DNA from 2 places in the Paenibacillus marchantiae genome. Region 1 is predicted to be linked to the other one. Evidence: a T-box and tRNA genes for the amino acid it is inferred to sense, from the RefSeq annotation. Region 1 holds a T-box; the other holds one or more tRNA genes.
The links. A T-box is a leader RNA that pairs with one kind of tRNA and senses whether it is charged. The one in region 1 lies ahead of PTQ21_RS30385 (valine--tRNA ligase), so its partner is inferred to be a tRNA-Val.
Positions count from the first base shown of each region.

Region 1 (8,030 bases):
TTGTACAGGAAGCAACGAAGCTGATTAAGTCCTGGTATCCTGAGCTGCTGGTTGTTGCTGATACCTGTCTGTGCGAATTCACCGATCACGGTCATTGTGGCATGGTGCACACCGTGGAAGTGGACGGTCACATTTGCGGAGATGTTCTCAATGACGAATCATTGGAGCTGCTCGTGAAAACAGCGGTATCCCAGGCTAAAGCTGGAGCGGACATCATTGCACCATCCAACATGATGGATGGATTTGTCCAAGCGATTCGTGCCGGACTGGATGAGAATGGCTTCAGTCACATTCCAATCATGTCCTACTCCGTAAAATATGCTTCAGCATTCTATGGTCCATTCCGCGAAGCTGCGGATTCCACGCCACAATTCGGAAATCGCAAGTCGTATCAGATGGACCCGGCAAACGCGCGTGAAGCATTGCGTGAAGCCGAAACCGATGTGCTCGAAGGCGCGGACATGTTGATGGTGAAACCTTCATTGTCCTATCTGGATGTCATGCGTACAATCAAGGACAATTTTGATCTGCCACTGGTTGCTTACAACGTAAGTGGAGAGTATGCCATGGTGAAGGCAGCGGCGATTCAAGGGTGGATTGATGAGAAGAAAGTGGCCATGGAAATTCTGCTGAGTATGAAACGTGCGGGGGCAGATATGATTATTACGTACTACGGAAAAGACGCTTCACGCTGGTTGGCCGAGAAATAAATTTATGTTAAGGAGGATGTTCATGACTGCACAACAAGGAACTCGTCGCAATGATGAGCGCTCACGCAGCGCATTTGAAGAAGCCAAGCAGTACATACCTGGGGGTGTGAACAGTCCCGTTCGGGCGTTCAAATCGGTGGGGCTTACCCCGATCTATGCAGAGCGCGGAGAAGGCTCCAAAATCTATGATATTGATGGCAATGTTTTTATTGATTATGTGGGATCCTGGGGTCCGCTTATTATGGGACATGCGCATCCTGACGTTGTGGAAGCTTTGCGTGAGACAGCCCTTAAAGGAACAAGCTTTGGTGCGCCAACACTGCTGGAGACCGAGATGGCTAAACTCGTCTGTGACCGTGTGCCTTCGATCGATATCGTACGAATGGTGAATTCCGGTACGGAAGCAACCATGAGTGCAATTCGGCTGGCACGTGGTGTAACCGGACGCAGTAAAATTTTGAAGTTTGAAGGATCATATCACGGGCATGCCGATAGCTTGCTGATCAAAGCAGGATCTGGTGTAGCAACACTGGGTCTGCCTGACAGCCCTGGTGTTCCTGAAGGTGTGGCTATGAATACGATTACGGTTCCATACAATGACCTGGAGTCAGTGAAGCTTGCTTTTGAACGTTATGGCGAAGAACTGGCCGCCGTCATTGTGGAACCTGTTGCAGGTAATATGGGAGTTGTACCACCCGTTTCGGGTTTCCTTGAAGGCCTGCGCAATTTGACGTCTCAATACGGCAGTCTGCTCATTTTTGACGAAGTCATGACCGGTTTCCGTGTAGGGTTGAACTGTGCACAGGGACGATATGGCGTTACACCTGACCTGACTTGTCTGGGTAAAGTAATCGGTGGCGGGCTTCCGGTGGGCGCTTATGGCGGCAGACGTGATCTGATGGAACAGATTGCTCCGACCGGACCGATCTATCAGGCAGGTACACTGAGCGGTAATCCACTGGCTATGGCAGCAGGTTATACGACACTCAAATTGTTGACACCGGAGGTCTATGATCGTCTGGAGACACTGTCTGCACGCTTGCAGGCTGGGTTTGAGAAGAATGCAGCAGAGACGGGTGTAGCCATAACGATTAACCGTGTTGGTTCGATGGTATGTCCATTTTTCAGTGCTGTTCCGGTTACGAATTATGATATTGCTAAAGAAAGCAATCTCGATCAATTCCGTCGTTACTTTGCGGCCATGATTGATCAGGGTGTAAGTGTTGCACCTTCCCAATACGAAGGCATGTTTGTTTCTGGCGTGCATACGGAGCAGGATATTGACGATACGATCGAGGCAAACCGTAAGGCTCTTCAATCATTATGACCATTAAAAGTTGGAAACGTCGTGGGGAATGGCTTGAGCTAATGCCAGGCAAAGCGGTGACAGGCAGTTCAGACAGGCAAACGGCTGCAGAGCAATGGCTCTTGTCTGAGCTTCAGTTACCAGAGAAAATGTTGCGTCAGCTAAAGACGAACCAAGGCATACAACTCGCAGGGGACCGGCTTCGGCTGGCCCTTTTTGCGTCTCAGCCGATCGATGTTGAACCGCGTTGGGCGGATATCGATGTTCTGTATGAGGATGACTTCTGTCTGGTCGTGCATAAACCGGCCGGAATGAAGCTTCATCCCGATGGGAGCCGGGCGGATCAAGCGATTACACTGGATCATGCGGTTGCGTCTTATTACGAAATGAATGGAATTCAGACGAATGTACGCCATGTTCACCGTCTGGACGAGGACACAACTGGACCTGTTTTATATGCCAAAAATGCTTTTGCCCTCGCGAAACTGGATGAAGCGATGCGCCGTAAAGACATTGGACGCCATTACGTCGCCATTGCAGGCGGTCAGATATCCATGGAGCTGAATACAATTGATGCTCCGATTGGGAAGGACAGGCATCACAAGCAACGCAGACGTATCTCTGAAGGTGGGCAGGACGCTGTAACTCACGTGGAGATCGTGGAGGTATGGGATAGGGCGACCCTTGTCCGGCTGACACTGGATACAGGACGCACACACCAGATTCGGGTGCATTTAAGTTATGCAGGACATCCCCTCGTTGGAGATGAGTTATATGAAGGCAGAAGGGATTCTATTGGTCGACAAGCGCTTCATGGTGAGACACTGAGTTTTGCTCATCCACTAACAGGTGCACGAATTGAAGTGGCAGACCCTTGGCCGCAGGATTTTGAACAACTGGCACAACGGGAAGGCAAGGACCAATAAACTGGGAAGGTTTACACAAAAGGTGGCATGCTCATCTCATTCAAGGCATATAGATGGGGTAACGAAGGATTTGGACCATGGATCAGTCCCATGAGAAGGATCATGGTGAACATATGCCGAAAGGAGGACGCCACCTTTGTTGAATCAACCTTATGGTTTACGGTTCGATATTTATGAGCGCGTTCATTTGTCAGAGGGAGTTCCTGCAATTGAGGAACTGGAGGAAATTGAGTTATATCCCCGCATTCAGGTGATAGGTCAGGATGATCATGCAACATTGCGAGGCCATCTTTTGCTAACAGGTGCGTATCGGGGAGAGAACGAGATCTCGGAGGAACTCAAACATTTTATTCCGGTGGAGATCACGGTACCCCTGAACCGGGTAAGATCGCTTGAGGATATTTCCATTGAGATCGAAAATTTTGATGTCGATTTGTTATCCAACCGAAGTCTGAACATTACTGGCGTATTGTCGCTTCGCGGTATCGAGGGCTTTCCGGTGGAGGAACCGCAGGTCTGGTCAGCAGATGAGTTTACCGTTGTACATTCGCCCGACCCTAAGCAGGGCGACCGTTCTGCTGAAACAGAGCAGATAGGCAGCTATCCCAATGTGTTTGCTCAGGAGTATCTGCTTCAACGGAGCGAAGAGGAGTTACAGCAGGAACATCTATTTCAAGCTGCTTCCGAACCGTTTCAATCCTGGCAGCAAGGGGATGGGAATGCGGAGCAAAGCAAAATAGCTGAAAACGAAGAGTCCTCGTCCTTGAGGGACAAGGAGGATGAAGCGCAAGCGGATGTGTTGTCCGATACGCCTTCTCCCGTTTCGTCTTTTTTAGCGGAGACAGCCGACAGGTTGGCTTCTTACCCTGAATCTGAGCCTTTGCTTCCTCTGGCTGAAGAGTCGTCTGTCTGGTCCGAGCCTTCCGTCGAGACCTTACATACGAACCTAAGGAATTCGGAGCAGACCGATTCCAAACTGGATCTGCAGCCTTCGGATGAACAGGCAGCGCCGGACGTATGGCATTTTGAATCTGCCCGATCTGAACCAAAGCAGGAGGATCAGACGGTTGCAAATGTTCCGGCAGGTTCGCAGTCAGAGAACTGGCAGGATGTCTTCGCAGCATCTGAACCGGAAATTTCGGAGGAAAACACACCTCCTCTTGAAGCGGTGGAGACGAATGAGCCTGCTGAAAAAGAATCTTTTATCCCTGAACCTGTGGCTGAGACGGAAGACAAGCCGGAGCTTAAGGTTGCTTTTGGCAGCAAGAGAGAATCCGCACCCAAACAGGAAGAGGGCGTAGGCATCTCCTCCTTGTTATCCTCTGGCAGGGTGACACGGGAGGCGGAGGCTGAACGGGAGCAAGAGGCACTTGCTGGAGTCCAGCAGCAAGAAGCATACCCGCCTGATGATGTAGAGTGGAAGAACCTGTTTCTCGGCACCATTGTCGATCAGACCCCGTTCCGTAAGGTGAAGTTATGCATTGTACAGCGTGAAGAGACGCTCGATACCATTGCAGACCGATATCAGTTAAGTACCCGAGAGCTCCAGTTGTATAATCGTTTGTCCGAACAGGTTGTGGAAGAAGGACAGATTCTATATATCCCTTAACCTGTAGGCTGGTTTAATGACCATTTCGACCCGTGATCCCTTGAGGATGGCGGGTTTTTGCTTTGTCAGCCCTCAACCTGCATTGCAGCGCGCTTTTTCCGCTGTTGTCAGGTTGACTATCGGGCACGGGCAGGGTATGATGTGTTTAGGTTTTTTGAAGAACAACGTGGATCGGGAGTAGTAGACAGTATGACCTTTCAGAGAGCGGGATTGTAGCGCTGGGAAATTCCGTAGGAACCAACTGATCGAAGTCGCCCGGGAGTTGCCTGTTTGAATACAAGGGATGAGTAACTTTAGTATCATTCATTCCTAAGGTAGGATGGGCCGGTCGCAGCCGTTATCTGCTTGAAGTGTCACGTAAGTTCAGAAGGGGTAGTCTACCTTTCTATCTGCGTGAAACAAAGGTGGTACCGCGAAAGCTAACCTTTCGTCCTTTGATGGATGAAAGGTTTTTTTGTTTTTTGGCGATGATGAATAAGTAACGGAGGAATGACACATGTCTGAACAAAAAAATTCAGCTGCAACAGAAATGCCAACCACATATGATCCGAAAGCTGCGGAACAAAAATGGTATTCCACTTGGATGGAAAATGGATATTTCAAAGCAGGCCAGCGTAAAGATGCTGAACCTTATACGATTGTAATCCCACCCCCGAACGTAACCGGAATGCTCCATATCGGGCATGCGCTCGATTTCACACTGCAGGACATTCTGATTCGTACCAAGCGGATGCAGGGCTATGATGCACTGTGGCTGCCGGGTTCTGACCATGCAGGTATTGCTACCCAAACCAAAGTAGAGCAGAAATTGCGTGAAGAAGGTCAGACTCGTTATGATCTGGGACGCGAAAAGTTCTTGGAGAAGGTATGGGACTGGAAAGAGCAATACGCAACGACCATTCGTCAGCAATGGGGCAAGATGGGCTTGTCGCTCGATTACTCGCGTGAACGTTTTACACTGGATGAAGGTCTATCCCAGGCTGTGCGTAAAGTGTTTGTTCAACTGTATGAAAAAGGCCTCATTTATCGAGGCAAACGAATTATTAACTGGGACCCGGTGAATCGGACTGCACTGTCCGACATCGAGGTTGAATATAAAGAAGTTCAGGGTCACTTGTACCATCTGCGTTATCCGCTCAAAGACGGAAGTGGGTATGTCACAGTAGCGACTACTCGCCCGGAAACGATGTTGGGAGATACGGCAGTTGCAGTTCATCCTAAGGATGAGCGTTACGCAGACATGATTGGCAAGGTGCTTGTTCTGCCTATTATCGGACGGGAAATTCCGGTTATTGCAGATGAGTACGTAGATAAAGATTTCGGAAGCGGCGCCGTGAAAATAACGCCTGCTCATGATCCGAATGACTTCGAAGTGGGCCTTCGTCATGATCTGCCACAGATTACGGTGATGGATGAGACGGGTACGATGAATGCCGAAGCAGGCAAATATCAGGGACTGGATCGCAGTGACTGCCGTAAGCAGATTGTTGCAGACCTGCAAGAACAGGGCGTATTGATCAACATCGAGGATCATACGCATCAGGTTGGACACAGCGAACGTACAGGAGCTGTTGTTGAGCCGTATTTGTCCACACAGTGGTTTGTTGAGATGAAGCCGCTCGCGGAGAAAGCGATTGAGAAGCAACAAAGCGGTGAAGGGGTTCATTTTGTTCCGGATCGTTTTGAGAAAACGTATCTGAACTGGATCGAGAATGTTCGTGACTGGTGTATCTCTCGTCAATTGTGGTGGGGTCATCGTATTCCTGCCTGGTACGACGAGGAGACTGGAGAAGTTATTGTATCTGCTGAAGATCCGACAACATTGCCAGAATACGCTGGACGCAAGCTGAGACAGGATGAAGATGTTCTGGATACATGGTTCAGCTCCGCATTATGGCCGTTCTCTACTTTAGGCTGGCCGGAAGACACGGAAGATCTGAAACGTTATTACCCGACAAGTGTACTCGTAACAGGGTATGACATTATTTATTTCTGGGTGGCGCGTATGATCTTTACCGCTCTGGAGTTCACGGAAGAGGTTCCGTTCAAGGATGTGCTGATGCACGGTCTTGTTCGTGATGCAGACGGACGCAAGATGTCCAAATCGCTAGGCAATGGTGTTGATCCGTTGGATGTGATTGAGAAATATGGTGCGGATGCAATGCGTTACATGATCTCTACAAGTAGTACTCCGGGTCAGGATCTCCGTTTCCGCTGGGAGCGGGTTGAACAGGCTCGTAACTTTGCCAATAAAATCTGGAATGCATCGCGCTTCGCTTTGATGAATCTGGAAGGGTTCACCTATGAAGATCGTGATATTAGTGGAGACCTTGGAACAGCGGATTACTGGATTTTGCACCGCCTGAACGAAACTTCTCGTGATATTACGCGTCTAATCGAAGCATATGAATTTGGAGAAACAGGCCGTTTGCTGTATAACTTTATTTGGGATGACCTGTGTGACTGGTATATTGAATTTGCGAAGTTGTCCTTCTATGGGGAAGATCCGGTTGCCAAGAAGAAAACACAATCGGTTCTTGCTTATGTGCTGGATCAGACTATGCGCCTGATTCATCCGTTCATGCCGTACATTTCGGAAGAGATCTGGCAGCATCTGCCGCATGAAGGCGAAACGATTACGTTGGCTTCCTGGCCTGTGTATGACCCTGCACTGGAGAACCCAGAAGCGGTTGCCGAGATGAACCTGCTTATGGATACCATTCGTGCAGTACGAAACATCCGTGCAGAAGTAAACGTACCAATGAGCAAGAAAATTGAATTGATGGTGAAAGCGAACAACGCAGAGACATCCAGCATCATTGAACGCAACAGCCATTACATCAAACGTTTCTGTAATACGTCCGAGTTCGACAGCGGCTTGGATCTGAGTTCACCGGATAAAGCAATGACTGCAGTCATTACTGGGGCTGAGCTGTACTTGCCGCTGGCGGGTCTTATTGATATTGATCAGGAAGTGGCTCGTCTGGAGAAAGAGTTGCAGAACCTTGAGGGCGAAGTACTCCGTGTGGAGAAAAAGCTGGCGAACGAAGGCTTTGTTGCCAAGGCTCCTGCCAAGGTTATTGAGGAAGAGCGCGCCAAGCAAGCTGATTATTCCGATAAACGGGATAAGGTGATTGCACGAATCAAGGAACTGAAAGGTTAATATATTCGGGTCGGATGGAGTGCTTCTGCGCCATCCGGCCGCTTTTTTCAACCAAACTCAAACCAAAGGTGAATCATATGACGGAACTTAACGGGACAGAAATAGCATCTCCTTTACTTACCTATGACGAGGCCGTGAACTGGATCAATGGCCTTATTCCTTTTGGCATCCGACCTGGATTGGAACGAATCGAGGGATTGATGTCATTGCTGGGTAATCCTCACCAGCGTCTCAAATTTATTCATGTCGCGGGAACGAACGGCAAAGGTTCGACTTGCGCTTTTTTGACGTCAGTGCTTCTTCAGGCGGGATATGA
Region 1 is NZ_CP118270.1:6,753,044-6,761,073, reverse strand. Features, by position in the region: gene hemB (porphobilinogen synthase) at 1-710, shown strand, start outside; gene hemL (glutamate-1-semialdehyde 2,1-aminomutase) at 733-2,037, shown strand; gene PTQ21_RS30395 (RluA family pseudouridine synthase) at 2,034-2,942, shown strand; gene PTQ21_RS30390 (LysM peptidoglycan-binding domain-containing protein) at 3,079-4,551, shown strand; T-box leader at 4,710-4,989, shown strand; gene PTQ21_RS30385 (valine--tRNA ligase) at 5,048-7,714, shown strand; gene PTQ21_RS30380 (bifunctional folylpolyglutamate synthase/dihydrofolate synthase) at 7,792-8,030, shown strand, end outside.

Region 2 (8,030 bases), 790 kb from region 1:
CGGTAACATTGACGTTCCCTTTGATTCCTTTGGAATATGGGCAGTAGTCATGCGCAAGTTTGACAAATTTCTGTGCTGTCTCCTCATCCAGACCCTCAATTTTAACTTCAAGTTCCACTTCCAGTTTCACACCATTATCCGTAGGGTCTGTCACAAGCATAACCGTAGCCGATACTGTGCTTCTCTCAATTTCAACTTTGTGTTTCTTCAACTGAAACTCCAGCGCTGAATTAAAGCAAGCACTGTAGCCTGCTGCAAACAATTGCTCTGGATTCGTAGCTGTCGTCACTTTACCTCCCAGTTCAGGTGGGGCAGCTACATCGAGCATAAATACGTTATCTGGCGATTGCACGATCCCTTGACGTCCACCTGTATTGATAACTGTGGTTTCATATAATGTTTTCATGAGTATTGGCTCCTCTGTAATTTAGATTTTATTTTGTAAAGATGATGTCTCTTTTGTTTTGCTAACAATTAGATTGTACACAATTTAATTGTGTTTGTAAATCATTATTATAAAATTAAAAACAACCATTCCCTCTTGTAATAGCAGGAAATGGTTGCTCCGTAATTGATAAATATCTATCACTGATCCAAAAGTTGAATCTACCTAATATAGTTTAGCTTTTACATTTTCTTCTCAAAGCCCTCCATCGGTGCAAGTGAATTCTGGTAGTCAGTCCCTTCCTGACTGTCGGTAGTAAAGTGCATGACCTCCCGAAACGAACCTTCCAGATAAGTCTGCATCGCCAATGGAATGCGCAACTCATCCATATCCGACGGGGATATTTGGTAACGAATGCTGCCAAGGTCACCTGCTTTCACCTTCTGTACCCATTTTGGCTCGCGAATCAATTCCCGTCCGAGTGCAGCCAAAGTTGCCCCGGCGTTGATAACTTCTTCTGCGTCTTCCGGCCGCTCAATCGATCCGATGCCGATCAGAGGTTTTTTGTGATCCAAAACCCGGACGAATTTAGTTAAGATTGGCTCTTTGTCATCGGGGTGGTTTAAAGATGTTCGTTTGTAACTTCCCATCGACAGATGAATGTAATCAACCCGAGTGTCTGTCAGCGCCTGGGCAAAAGCCAAGGAGTCTTCGAGCTGGATGCCCGGCATATGAATTTCTTCCGGTGAAATCCGGTAACCGAGGATAAAGGGTTTATCCGCATGGGCATCAATAACTGATGCAACCTCCTGAATGACCGCCAGCTGAAATCGCATACGATTTTCAAAACTGCCACCCCACTGATCGGACCGTTGATTGGAATTGACGGAGAAAAATTGCTGCAACAGATATGTGTTGGCCCCGTGAAGCTCTACCCCGTCAAAACCAGCTTGAATAGCCCGTAAGGTTGCTCTGCCGAAGTCCTTAATAATGTTTTCGATTTCCTCAGGAGTCAATTCACGCGGCTTCTCCGAGCCGATTGGATGAGCGGCAGCGATTGCACTCGCACTGGTGGGTTGTACACCTCTTAGCGTTTTGGAGTTCGTTTTGCGCCCTGCATGAAAGATTTGCACAATGGCTTTCGTTCCGTCTTTCTGAATGGCTCTTGCAATTTTGGACAGTCCTTTGATTGTAGAATCACTTGCGATGGAGAGCTCACCTTCGAAGCCTTTTCCCCCATCGGTTACGTACGCAACACCTGTAATGATCATTCCAGGGCCTCCAGCCCGTTCGGCATAATAATCGACTTCATCATTGGTGATGGAACCATCGAAGAAACTGGACATTGTTGTCATTGGCGCCATGACCACTCTATTTTTCAACGTAAAACCATTCGCAAATGTATAAGGCTGCAAGAAATTACGATTACTATTTTCCATATATATTCTCTCCTTTTATTAGGCGTGTCCACCCTTGTCTCTGTTTCATGAGTTATTGTATAGTAGGGTGAAAAAAGAGTATAGTATGCACTTAAAAGGTAGATACTAACTAAAAGGAGAGTGGAATATGGAAATTGCTGAGGAAGTAAACGTTAAACCATTTTCACATGCCATGTCGTTGATCGGTGGAAAATGGAAAATGCATATCTTATTTTGGTTATGGAAAAAAGAAACATTGCGATATGGAGAACTGAAAAGAGCTTTGGATGGAATTACGCATAAAATGCTAAGCTCTCAACTGAAGGAACTAGAAGCCGACCAATTAATTATCCGTACAGAGTACCCACAATTACCGCCAAAAGTAGAATACTCTTTGTCTCGTGAAGGATTAACGCTGATGCCTGTGCTGGAGATTCTCTGCGATTGGGGTAGACAGAATCTTGCTGATTTGCAGAAGAATTAGTCAAACTGCTGCAAGCTATATGTATATTTTCAGTAGAATACTACAAGTGGAGCAGTACGTGAACTGAATTTACTTGTTGAAATTTTAAAGTGCTCTCAATCATTATGGAGAGCATCTTTTGGAGGAGTAGTGTAGTTTAGTTTTAATCTTCTGAACTCTCAAGTAGAAATTTTCCGATAATATTCTCGTTGCTATCGTACAAGTTTATATACTTATCGACTTTTGGTTCATTCATACTCTGAATTGCTTCTTCGGGAGTTTGTGGCAAATCTTGATTCATATCTGAAGTCTTGATGTAACCTTCCGTTCCGTTTACACCTATAGCCTTAACTAAATCTATTTCTTTTCCATCATGATAAACAAATGAACCATATGTTTCACCTTTATCATTGATTTCCATTTGATCTTCAGAGGGACTAGTATTAGCAGATGCAGCTCCCCATCCATAGACACCTATTCCAATCCCTAAAGCAAAAATCACACCAACTGTAATTAATTTTAGTGATTTCGTTCTCATAAGAATATCCTCCTAAAGTTGAATGATTAGTGTTGTTTTATTCAAGTTATTTTTGGTCTGCTTGAAAATGCACCCTGATCTTTACTTGAGAAAAACTTTGTTTGTAATTTTAATTTCCCTATATATAAATGAACACTTACAATCAGGGAATGTTACACAGTGAGAAAACTTTTTATATATAATCAGAACGCCGGTAGTTCTGCAATTGTTCATTTTAATTCTACCGGTGCTGGATCGCTGCATCATAAGCAGTTATTTTCTCATTATGGAGGCTTTTGACGGCAAATAGTCGATTTATAATTATTTCTGCCAAGTGATTAAAACTTTTGGTTGCTGTTGGAACATTCCAATAATTAAATTTCACGGAATGCGACATACGCATGCAAAAGAAACAGCTGAAAAGTTAAACACTGTTCTTTTCGGTTAACGTAGAAAATACCAACTCACAGTTAATGTGACGTTGGCATTTTTTTAACGATAATCAATAACAGAACTTGTAGAAAGCAATTTAATTAACGAGATACTTAGCAAAATAACATGATCTTGACCAAAAATTAACCATTTCTCTTTAATGAACACAAAATTATAGTGTAGTTTCTTCTATAAGGAAAAGAAGCCTTGCTCTGCAAGGCTTCTCGCGTATGATCTGTAGTGGGCTCGAACCACTGACCCCTACCCTGTCAAGATAGTGCTCTCCCAGCTGAGCTAACAGATCATGATATCTGATTGTTTTCCAATCGAGTAACAGTATCATACCAAGTAACCGTGTTCATTGTCAATCGTTATATTGGTAATATTTTATTTGAATTGGTGCACAATAAAGGAATGATTACCATTTTGATGACGAGGTGACTTCCATATGAGGAACATGAAAGAACGTAAGCTGCGTTTATTTATCATAGCCAAAAACTTAGCCTGTTTGATTGCGCTTGTTGCATTAATATACGTTTCTGTCGGTTGTAGTTTGGAACGGGATGAACATACAGTACAATTCCAACAGTTAAAAGAGCCCCATGAGGTGAATGATGATCTGCCCGTTTGGCTGGATGTGTATTCCAAGTCTGTTGTGCATGACGTTTACTCCCCACAAGGCAATGTTGAAGTCTTACCCTGAGGAACATCAAATTGCATTTCACTCGTCTTCGTCCCACTTTTTGGAGTACGCCTTCTTAGTCACATAATACAACAAAGCAATCATTCCTGCCGCCATCAAAAGGGTGATTGCCATCACTCCTGCCATACCCATGGTGCGCCCCTCCTCTCCCAGTATGTTCCAGTCTTAACTATACAGGAAAAGCATTTTTTTGTATAATTCAGTCTGATAGCGTAGAGCAGAAAGAAGGTATGGAATTGGCAGCTGAGATTAGTTATGTAACGACTGAAGAACAACTCCAGGAAGCATTGGATATTCGCAATCATGTTTTTGTCATCGAGCAGCAGGTGCCTGCTGACATTGAGATCGATCAATATGATATCATCAGTCCTGATGTGCATCACGTATTGTTGAGTAAAGATGGACAGGCTGTAGCCACAGGGCGTCTGATCTATTACACCAAGGATACCGCCAAAATGCAGCGTATCGCTGTACTCAAATCTCATCGTTCGTTCGGTTACGGACGTGTGCTTCTGTTAGCCATGGAAGAACGAGCACGCGAATTGGGATTGGCCTACTCTGTTTTGGACGCACAATGCCAGGCGCAGAAGTTCTATGAGAAGCTCGGATATGAAGTGATCTCGGAAGAGCCTTTTTATGATGCAGACATTCTGCACGTTCGTATGCAAAAGAGCCTGTAAATAACCTCTGCGTGCGATATGAAGCTATGTAGTGCATACTTTTTTTTGATCCGGACAGGCTAAAGAGGTAACCAGATTCCTATTTGGTCAGATAAGGAGAGTGTGACATCATGGATCAAACGACACGCGAAAGCTTCACAGCAGTACAAAAAAATGGTGACGGCGATCTGACAGCGTTTCAAACTTCATCCGGACGTGTGCTGGATTACCAACAAGCACTGGCAGAAGTAAAAGCAGGATCAATTGCAGGTGTGAACGTCTTTAAAGGCAAAGACGGCGAAATGTACATTCGCGGTGACGCAGACGGCGACCCAACCAATAACCTTGATCAACTTCCTATCTTCTAATAGATGTATGCTGATTAACATGGCGCCAATCCGGCATTCCGGGTTGGCGTTTTTTACGTTTTAATATTCGGTAAAATATTTCACGGCATTGCCAGCAGGCTGGCTTTTGCGAATGGGCTGTGATTCCTGCTCCCATGCTTGCAGAATTAGTATGCCTTCCAGCGTAGACTTGTTCTCCCACACAATATGCTGCCTGCGCTCAAGCTCCAGCAGTGACTCATGAATGAACGCCTTGGTTCTGCCCGTCTTATTCTCCAGCTCATCCATTCGTGGTACTCGGCGACGCTGCCCCGCATAATTAACAATAATACGCAAAATTTTGCGTTCAAAATCATTCAGCATATTTCTTCCTTCCCTTCCTTATGGAGTACGGGACGCCATGCCAGAATACCTTGTTCAAGAAATGTTCGGGGTGCCCCCTCTTTCCCTGCGGATGCTCTAATCTTACCTTCCCGTACACTGTTGATTCGAATCTGCCGCTGTGTAATATGCCCTGCACGATCCATGTAGACGAGCTCCACCATCTGACCAATATATTTCCCTAGCATAATCATCCCTCCAATAAGAACATGTGTTTGTTTTATTATTATATGCGAACATAAGTTCTTTATTCAACAACTAAAAAAAGGATTTTTTTGAAATAAAAAAACCAGACTCACTCCCTCTCATAGGGAAGTCTGGTTCCTATCCTGCCTTGCTATGCAGTGCATGTTCAGTTCAACGTCGATCCGATTCCGTGAATTGTACTTTTTTCAGCTGCTGGGTAGACGGATTAAAATCAACATTCACAAATACAGCAAATTGTTTACCGTCTTTGTTACGTACCCATAACTTGAACTGTTCACGGGATTGGTCTGCTGTTAGTGAGGTGCGACCGATGTGTTTGTAATCCAAAATATCCACGTTGTACTTGGTTTGTGTTTCTTTCACTGCAATGATTCCCCATTTCGCATAATCCGGAATTGCAGTTGCTGAACTTGTTGCTAGTCCACTTAAACTTAGTATCACCGTCATCAGGGCTACGATGAGCATTCTCATATCATTCACTCCTCGGGACAATGTTTACGTTAGCCTGCCCTGTAGAAGTTTATTTTACACCAGTAGACGAAGGATAAACGTAATCGGTTGCTGGAGCGATTGAATCGTACTGATCGCCATCTTATACCGTTCGATTGGTGATTTGAAGCTTATCCCCCAGTCACCCTCCAATAAAAGATTACGCGGTGGTGGATCTTCCGGCTTTTCCAAACCGTACTTTTCTATAAGCGCATCTCGTGTTTGTTGATCCAGCTCACTTGGATAATCTGCGTATGCTGCCGTAACATCGCTACATCCAAAAACGACAAGCAGCAGGACACCCCATCCTACCATAATCCAACTTTTGCGCACTCTCAGTTTCTCCTTCATTTAAATCAAATAATGACAACCATACTTAACTTCATTTGTCCTGATTGTACATAAATAATACGGGATTGGAAATAACAAATGTAGACTTAACTACATACGCCTTAAGCCTCAATTGCAAAATTATGGGTTTAGCGTATTCGATAAACGTGTAATAGGCCATGACAACATCACTTCATTATTCTGAGCAATCATTTCGAGGAGGTTACACCGAATGTTCAAACGTATGGATGAAATCGCAATTGAAATCCCCAATGTCGAGAGACCGGACCCGAATGCAGCGGCAGCGATACAAGAATTGCTGGGTGGTAAATTCGGAGAGATGTCAACGTTGAACAATTACCTCTATCAATCCTTTAATTTTCGCTCTAAAGAAAAATTGAAACCCTTCTACGATCTGGTGATGAGTATCACCGCCGAAGAATTGGGTCACGTAGAGCTTGTGTCCCATGGCATTAACAAATGCCTCAGAGGTTCCACTGAGTACAAAGAGCCTGACGATACACCACTTGGTTCCGTGAAGGATGCGCGTCTGTCCTATCATTTCCTGGCTGGCGCACAGGGAGCAATGCCTTTCGACTCCATGGGCAATCCATGGACAGGCGCCCATGTTTTTAACAGTGGAAATCTGGTCGAAGATCTGCTGCATAACTTTTTTCTTGAATGCGGAGCACGTACACATAAAATGAAAGTTTATGAAATGACCGATCACCCTGCAGCCCGGGCAGTTGTTGGCTATTTGCTGGTACGCGGCGGTGTGCATGTAGTCGCTTATGCTAAAGCGCTTGAAATCGCAACCGGAGTGAATGTAACCAAATTGGTGCCGATTCCCTCCCTGAGCAACAAATCCTTTAACGAGGCGTGGAAATACGAAGAAAAAGGTCTACACACCAAGCTGTATACCTATAGTGATAAAGACTTTACTGCAATCAGTCAGATCTGGAAAGGAACACACCCCGAAGATGGACAACCGCTGGAAGTCATTCAAGGCGTACCTGAAGGGTACCCGATTCCTGAAGCTCCTGCGGTGGAAGAAGAATTCGCCCCAGGCATTTCGCAGGAAGAGTTCCAGGAAATTGCACGTCGTCTGAAGATGGCGGGAAATATTGCGGATTAAGAAAGCTTTGTTGTAGTGGATGTATTAGTTGTTGTTGATATGGCATGAAAATGGATTAAGCCCTCGGATCTTGCTGCTTCAGTGGCAGGATCGAGGGCTATTATTGATATATTAAAACATGGATTTAATGCTGTTGATGAACTTTTGCCCTGTGTTTGGCTCTGTCAATGCAATGTCCCACATCACTATATTGGTCACCGGATTTGAACCATCGGTTATTACTTTTATAGTCAGTTCATTAACTCCCTTTAACGGAGTTTGAAAAGAGTCAGGATGGTTCTCCCCGCTGTTTGCTGATACAACCAAGGAATAAATTTCTGTGCCATCGGCGATAAAGCTTATTGTAATAGTCTCATGGCTTGTTCTTCGGACAACATCGTCCGGTATAGCGAAATAACCTTTCATATTTTTGTATTTTTTATTTAAGAGATATGAAAACTCATTCGTTTTTTGTTTTTCTCTACTGTACAGATTGATTTGAGGCTCGACATTTGTTTGTCCTACTGTAAAACTGGAGAGTTCTTCATCCCATACTACAGCCCCATCGCTCGAAACAAGTTCATT
Region 2 is NZ_CP118270.1:5,964,902-5,972,931, forward strand. Features, by position in the region: gene PTQ21_RS26860 (organic hydroperoxide resistance protein) at 1-406, opposite strand, end outside; gene PTQ21_RS26865 (NADH-dependent flavin oxidoreductase) at 628-1,824, opposite strand; gene PTQ21_RS26870 (winged helix-turn-helix transcriptional regulator) at 1,952-2,287, shown strand; gene PTQ21_RS26875 (hypothetical protein) at 2,430-2,804, opposite strand; tRNA gene PTQ21_RS26880 (tRNA-Val) at 3,447-3,519, opposite strand; gene PTQ21_RS26885 (hypothetical protein) at 3,664-3,918, shown strand; gene PTQ21_RS26890 (GNAT family N-acetyltransferase) at 4,155-4,598, shown strand; gene PTQ21_RS26895 (DUF3892 domain-containing protein) at 4,709-4,945, shown strand; gene PTQ21_RS26900 (hypothetical protein) at 5,006-5,287, opposite strand; gene PTQ21_RS26905 (hypothetical protein) at 5,281-5,493, opposite strand; gene PTQ21_RS26910 (DUF3889 domain-containing protein) at 5,663-5,983, opposite strand; gene PTQ21_RS26915 (hypothetical protein) at 6,038-6,334, opposite strand; gene PTQ21_RS26920 (manganese catalase family protein) at 6,564-7,466, shown strand; gene PTQ21_RS26925 (VanZ family protein) at 7,578-8,030, opposite strand, start outside.
Region 2: it has a tRNA-Val gene. The T-box ahead of PTQ21_RS30385 (valine--tRNA ligase) is inferred to sense a tRNA for this amino acid. The anticodon was not compared.